2 linked regions of the Stratiformator vulcanicus genome follow. The protein of the gene in region 2 interacts with the protein of the main gene of each other region in a pairwise test. Links are inferred from orthologs where the notes say so. Each region holds a gene or a part of one and is shown on either strand. Other genes may lie near its edges.

Region 1 (3,062 bases), 590 kb from region 2 along the record:
CACTCGGCGGAGCGTTCTCAGCCGAGTGGTTTCCCGACGTCGGTCCGGTTCGGGCCCTGATCTGCTACGCCGCACTGGCGTTTTCGCTGAATATGCGGATCGGTCGCGCGGTGAAGGAACCGACCCCGCGCCATGTTCAGACGGCCGTACGCGTATTGCTGCTCACGGTGATCGTACTCGATGCCGCAGCCGTCTACGCCGCTTCTGGGAATGTCGTCGCTGCCGGGATCACCGCGGCGCTGATCGTTCCGACCGTTGCCCTGGCCCGCCGAATGGCCGTCACGTAAGACGATTGCAGCACTACAAGCAGCGCACAACGTAGCCGAAGTGCCGCTCGGGTTTTTTGGGGGAGGCACAAGCCGCGCACGAAGTAAGCGGATCACCCCATTTGCCGCTGAGTCATCCCTCAGTCACATCGGCGGCTGAAAGCCCATGACCTGATAGCGAGCCAACTCGCCGGGGTCGGCCATCTTGATGGCTTGAACTGCTTCGTAGGAGACAATGACTTTCCGGGCGCCCTGCGTGTCAGGTTTGTCTCGTTGCAGCAAAACGATGCCACCTGAGACGAGAAAATCGACGAACGGGATTTGCTCGCCGAACGCCGTCACGCACAATCCCTGACGCGGGATGCTTTCGGGCCAGCTTTCAAACAATGACCGCCACGAATCGGCAGCAACCATCGCAGACATTCTTTGGCTCCGAACGACGGGGCAAGAAAAAACCCGCGGGGCTCACAAGGCCGCGCGGGAAATTGAAAGTGACCCCAAGGGGATTCGAACCCCTGTTCTCGGACTGAAAATCCGATGTCCTGGACCTGACTAGACGATGGGGCCGTCAGTACGGCGTAGATTAGAGAAACTCGCCGCGGCGTCAAGCGAAGCACTCAGCGAGAATCGGCTTTCGACAGATCGAAACTTGACCGATTATCTCACGAGGCGGAACGTTCTTCGGCATTTCGTTCGGCCTGGATCGCATCGAAAATCTCTTTTCGATGGACGGGGACCTCGCGCGGCGCCTCGATTCCGAGTCGCACCTTATCGCCGCGGATTTCCACGATCGTAATCACGATCCGGTCGTCGACGACGACAGACTCATTTTTTTTTCGAGACAGCACCAACATCGGATCACTGCTCCCGTGATCCCGCGAAACCCTTTGGGAAGTCGGTACGTACTCCCCACACACCCGTGAGTCTAACTGCGAATGATGGGCCGTCAAGTGGCGGAAATGCGAAAATATCTCGCCGCGGCTGCGTAAAGACAGCCGCGGCAAGCACAATTCGCTTTGCCGCACGCGAAACGCTATCGGATTTTGCGGAGTCGTCGACTCCCGAATCTCCGTTAGAGCATCTCTTTGAGACCCTTGAGGGGTCGCACTTTGATGACGTCGGTCGCAGGCTTGGCGGAAATCTTGACTTCCTCGCCGGTCTGCGGGTTTCGTCCCATGCGGGCCTTGGTGGCCTTTTTGTGATGGACGTAGATTTTCATCATCCCCGGCATGTTGAACACGCGGGGGCCTTTTTTGCTCAGGTTTTCCTCAATGAGTTGTGTCAACTCGTCGAAGACCGTGCCGATATCCTTTTTCGAGAATCCGGTGCGCTCGGCAAGCGTGGTGTAAATCTCCGTCTTTGACATCGGCTTTTTGGCGACGGTCTTCTTGGCCATCTGAAGCTCCTTAATCAGGCTGCACGACCGTGCCGGACGTCGTTATCCGGCCGGGAAGGTGGTAGTTAAAGCTCCACCCGAAACTTTGTCAACGAACGCAACGCCGAATTTCCAGCGTTTTTTGTGGTCAAAGGCCGGTCGCGCCGTTCCCGACCCGCGTGGGGAGGTCGCGCGATCCGCTTCGGGATTCCTCGACGGTGGACGCCGAACCGCCAAGCCACCAAGATGAAGCCGATCAATTCTGCGACGTCTTCGCCGGTTGATTGACCCATTCGGGTGAAAGGATCAACCGGTCGCTTGCGCAGCGATTTCAAAGGGAAGTTCTGTTCCCGGCTGATAAGTCACTTCAAGGAATGCATTGACGGCACGATGCCCTGTCGGTGCGACTTGCCATTTCAACCGTCGATATCGACCGGAGAGTCTGATGGCCGCGCTTGTGATTCGATTCGGTAAGCACCAAGGCAAGAAACTCACACTGCCGGACGGCGAAGTGTTTATCGGTCGGGGCGAAGAATGCCAGATTCGGTTTCCGTCTCCCGATCTGAGCCGGAAGCACTGCAAACTGGTCTGTCGCAACGACGAAATTTCAGTGAGCGATCTCGACAGCGGCAACGGCACTCGCATCAATGACGAGAAGGTCGCGGAGAATACGCCGTTGAATCCGGGTGACCTGCTACAGGTCGGCCCTTTGGTTTTCCAAATGCCCGAACGGACGCCGGCCAAAGAGGCCGAACCACGGACGGCCTTGGCAACCGATGACTTGGAGTCACTGTCGAATGCGTCCTCCATCGGCGACACGACGATCGTCAGCGGTCCTCAGGCGGCCCAATTGAGGGAGGACGCCGCGGCGAATGCGGCGCAATCGGGGGCTGATCCTGTTCCCGCCGAAGGGGGGCCCGTTGAAGTGAGTGACGATCCGTTCGTCGCGAAGGCGTCGGAGATCATTCAGTCTTATCGTCGTGAGCAGGCCCGAAACTAATGCGGATCATTGCGGGGCGCTTCAAACGCCGCACGCTCGCGGCGGTATCGGGCTCAGGCACTCGGCCGATCACGGATCGTGCCAAAGAGCGATTGTTTGCCAAGCTGCTGGGCCACTTCGACGGTGCCCGTGTCCTCGACGTTTTCTCGGGCACCGGCACGCTCGGGCTTGAGGCGCTCAGCCGCGGCGCGGTCTCGTCGGTCTTTATTGAGAAGGATCGCGCTGCGTTCGAACTGCTTCAATCCAATATCGCGAAGCTAGGAATCGAGGACGCGGCGTTCGCTTGGCGGGCCGACGCGATGCGCTGCTCTTATCGGCCGAAGGGGAAAGAGTCGTATTTGCCGTATGATGTGATCTTTTTCGATCCGCCGTTCAAAGACGCCGCCGACCTGGCCCCGGGCGGAAAGTTCCTCCGCAGCCT
Region 2 (3,253 bases):
GCCCCGCTGCCGATCCGAAGGACCGAAGTCGACCCGCACGATGCGTTGCCGTTGTGGAACCCTCCGATCAACGACATTCCGCAAAACCGGGAATCGTCCGCTTCCGTCCATCGCCCGTCGAATTCGATTTCTCGGGCCGACCACGAAGAACCCCGGCACTATCCGCAGGCTCGAAGGGAGCATGACCGCTCCTCGCCGCACGCCGATCGAAGCAGAAATCATCCGCAGCCGGCAAGTCCGTCGCGGTTCGCGCAGGCCGGTCACAGCGTGCCGGTTACCGATCGTGGTAGAGCCTCAACTCCGCAGCGGACGGCGATGGCTACTCCGCGAGATCAGAGCTTCGACTATGCGAGTCATGCGGCCGCTCTCATTGGCATGGAAGCCGGCCCGACGATGTTCCCGATGATCGATGACGAGCCGACGCCGCAGCCGGGATATGCGATGCAATCGGAACCGGGCTACGGCTCTCACGTGGGAGGGGCGGGCTATGCCGTACCGGCCGCTTATCAGCCGGAAAGTGGCCAGGCTTATCCGGTCCGGCCCGGTGAAAAGATCAATGCCACCAATCGCGCACCTGTCGCCGCTCGAGATTCGATGCTCGACCAAATGCACGCCCACCGCCAGATGCCGTCGGGTAACGGGGCGTACTCACCGCAATTCGGCGTCTACAGTCGCCCGCCGCAAATGGTGCCCGGGCATGACTACATCGGTTCGGCGGCGCCGGTCTACAATTCGCCTCCACCGGAGCTGTTTCGCACCGGGGATTCGGCCGAACGGGGGACGACGCCGGCCGAACGTCCCAAACGCTATTCCTACTAAGCCCTCACAGCATTAAACCATTGCGGCGACAAACTGTGGCGTGCCTTCGAGTGATCAGGACGCCTGCAGTCGGGCTTCAATCGATTCGATGACTTCCGCGAAGGAGAGGTTTCCTTCGGACATTCGAATTGAGGTTCCGTCGGTCAGCCAATCGCCGACCTTTTTCTCGGCGGAGATAACGGTGCTGTGATTGCGGCCGCCGAAGTGCTGGCCGATTTCCGCGTAGGCCGCCTCGGTATGTTTGCGTGCCAGATACATCGCCAGCATTCGCGGCCGACTGATGGACCGGGTTCGGCGATTCGACCGCAATTCTTCCGTACCAACGTTGAACACATCGCAGACGGCCCGTTCGACATCGGTGACCTGCACGACCCGCAGGCAATCCCGTTCGAGTTCCGTCAGAATTCGTCTGGCCGAATGCAGAGAGATCGGCTGCGTCGTCATGGAGGCGTAGGTCTCCAGGACGTTCATGGCCCCTTCGACTTCGCGAACATTATTTCGGAACCGGTTGGCGATGTAATCGCGAACGGTCACCGGCAGCGGCTTCCCTCCGACGAGTCCGCGGCGCTCAATAATCTGCCGCCGCGTTTCAACGTCGGGATTTTGCACGCGGACGACCGTCCCGGCCAGAAAACGCGAGACGAGTTCGTCGCTCACCTTCGTGAACAATCGAGGATGTCGATCGGCGGCCAGCACGACGGTCATCCCACGCTGCTCGAAACTCTGCAACGTATGCAGTAACTCTTCCTGAAAAACACGTTTCCCTTCGAAGAAGTCGACGTCATCGAGGATCAGCACGTCGGCCGTCCGAACCCGTTGCCGAAACGCCGGCGTCGTCCCTTTCTTTAGTGATGCGCCGAAATAATTGCCGAACGTTTCCGCGGTCATGTAAACAACCCGAAGGCTGTTCGCGGTGCCACGGACCTTGCGATAGACCGCTTCGAGCAAATGGGTCTTACCGACGCCCACGCCGCCGTGAATAAAGAGCGGCGAGGCCGCACCGGACGGGTCGGCCGACAATTGCGAGGCCGCTCGATGAGCGACTTCGTTGCATTCGCCGACGACGAATTCTGAGAAGTCCGAGAAGCGGCGGGGCGGACGACTGCGGTCACTTGCCGGCGGTGACGGGCGACGTCCGATCTTTCCTGCCACGGCGACCGCCGGACTATCAACGGGCGAAAAATCGGCACCGTTAGAGCGATCAGAATGACTCTGCGCCCCTGACGATTCCCCACTCGATTCCGATTGGGACGTCGCCGTTCGCAGTGTGCCGTCGACGCTGAATCGTAACTGTCCGGGGCGCCCGATCGATTCTCGCAACGCGTCACGCAGGACGCCCGAGAAATGTCGTTGCATCCAAGAAACGAGAAACGGACTGCCCACGCGAACGATCAGGAGATCGTCCTCGAGTTCAAATCGCACTTTGTCGCCGAACCAGTTCCGATAAGTCGTGCCGTCTAATGCGGCTCGGACTGTGTTCTCAATCTCGACTGTCGGATTCTCTTCCGACGCGGAACCCCGCGACCTCTCAGGCTGCATCTTGCAACCACCCCCGTTAAACGCGCGCAGCCCCACCGCCCGAATTCCAACCTGCCGAAGCGGCTTGGTCCTCCTGACCGAAGTCGGGAATCAAGACGTCATGGGGACAACGTTATGAATTTTAGAGAGCCGTCCGCAGACCGAAATTCCTTGGCACCACCTCGGTCTTCGGCGGACTCCGTTCTCACTCAGCTGGGGGACGATCCTACCCCGGCAGGTGCGACTGTCAAACACTCTCGCGACAGTTTCCGCAACGCTCGTTCGGACTTCCCGCCACGCTCGCCCGATGTTCTTGCTAGGGCAACTTTTCCGGCGTCCGCGCTTATTTACCGTTGATAAGATTTCTGTGAAGAAATTGTGGGAGAGATGCCCTATGCCGCAGATTTGCGGCGCGCTTTGAGCTTGAAGAAGACATGGTGCGTCGCGGTACTTGAAAAGCCGTGGTTGCCATAAAGCCTAATTGCAGAGTAGTTTGAGTCGTCGCACTGGGTCCCGATTTTGAGGCAGCCGTCCGCGGATGCCGTCGCAACCGCGTCACTGAGCATCTGATGTCCGAGACCGCGGCGACGGGCATTGGGATCGACTCCGAGATACACGATCTCGCGACAACCATCAGCCGTATCGTTCGCCAGCAACGTCCCGACCGGGGCATCATCCCACAGATAAACGAACCAGCGATCCTCTCGCACGATGCCCGTTTCACGCATTGCTGAGATCGCCTGTCGACCGCTCCTGAGCCCGGCGATTAACGGGCAGTCGAGACTGTCGATATAGGTTCGCTCCAGCAGTTCCGCGAGCGCGGTCTCGTCTCGAAATTCAGAGAAGGCGACGGCTCGGAACCTTGGCCCGCGCGATGGCGGATCGGAGGGCAGCGCTTTCACAGCGGTGTTCACAG

Evidence for each region.
Region 1: the proteins of dnaA (region 2) and Pan189_RS18575 interact in binary tests that used the Escherichia coli proteins (3 or more experiments, as listed by UniProt). The link is inferred for Stratiformator vulcanicus from one-to-one orthologs.

What each region holds. Positions count from the first base shown.
Region 1 is NZ_CP036268.1:4,656,341-4,659,402, reverse strand. Bases 1-2,742 are described here. They hold Pan189_RS18575 (HU family DNA-binding protein), read right to left. Parts: upstream 1,663-2,742; coding sequence 1,339-1,662; downstream 1-1,338. Other genes in these bases: rsmD (16S rRNA (guanine(966)-N(2))-methyltransferase RsmD), read left to right, coding at 2,641-2,742; Pan189_RS18570 (FHA domain-containing protein), read left to right, coding at 2,087-2,641; csrA (carbon storage regulator CsrA), read right to left, coding at 929-1,120; Pan189_RS18590 (hypothetical protein), read right to left, coding at 411-689; Pan189_RS18595 (UbiA family prenyltransferase), read left to right, coding at 1-287. In the rest of the region: more of rsmD, read left to right, coding at 2,743-3,062.
Region 2 is NZ_CP036268.1:4,063,818-4,067,070, reverse strand. Bases 135-3,067 are described here. They hold dnaA (chromosomal replication initiator protein DnaA), read right to left. Parts: upstream 2,395-3,067; coding sequence 874-2,394; downstream 135-873. Other genes in these bases: Pan189_RS16175 (GNAT family N-acetyltransferase), read right to left, coding at 2,730-3,067; Pan189_RS16185 (tetratricopeptide repeat protein), read left to right, coding at 135-819. Outside these bases: more of Pan189_RS16185, read left to right, coding at 1-134; more of Pan189_RS16175, read right to left, coding at 3,068-3,253. UniProt on the Escherichia coli protein: Plays an essential in the initiation and regulation of chromosomal replication. Binds in an ATP-dependent fashion to the origin of replication (oriC) to initiate formation of the DNA replication initiation complex once per cell cycle.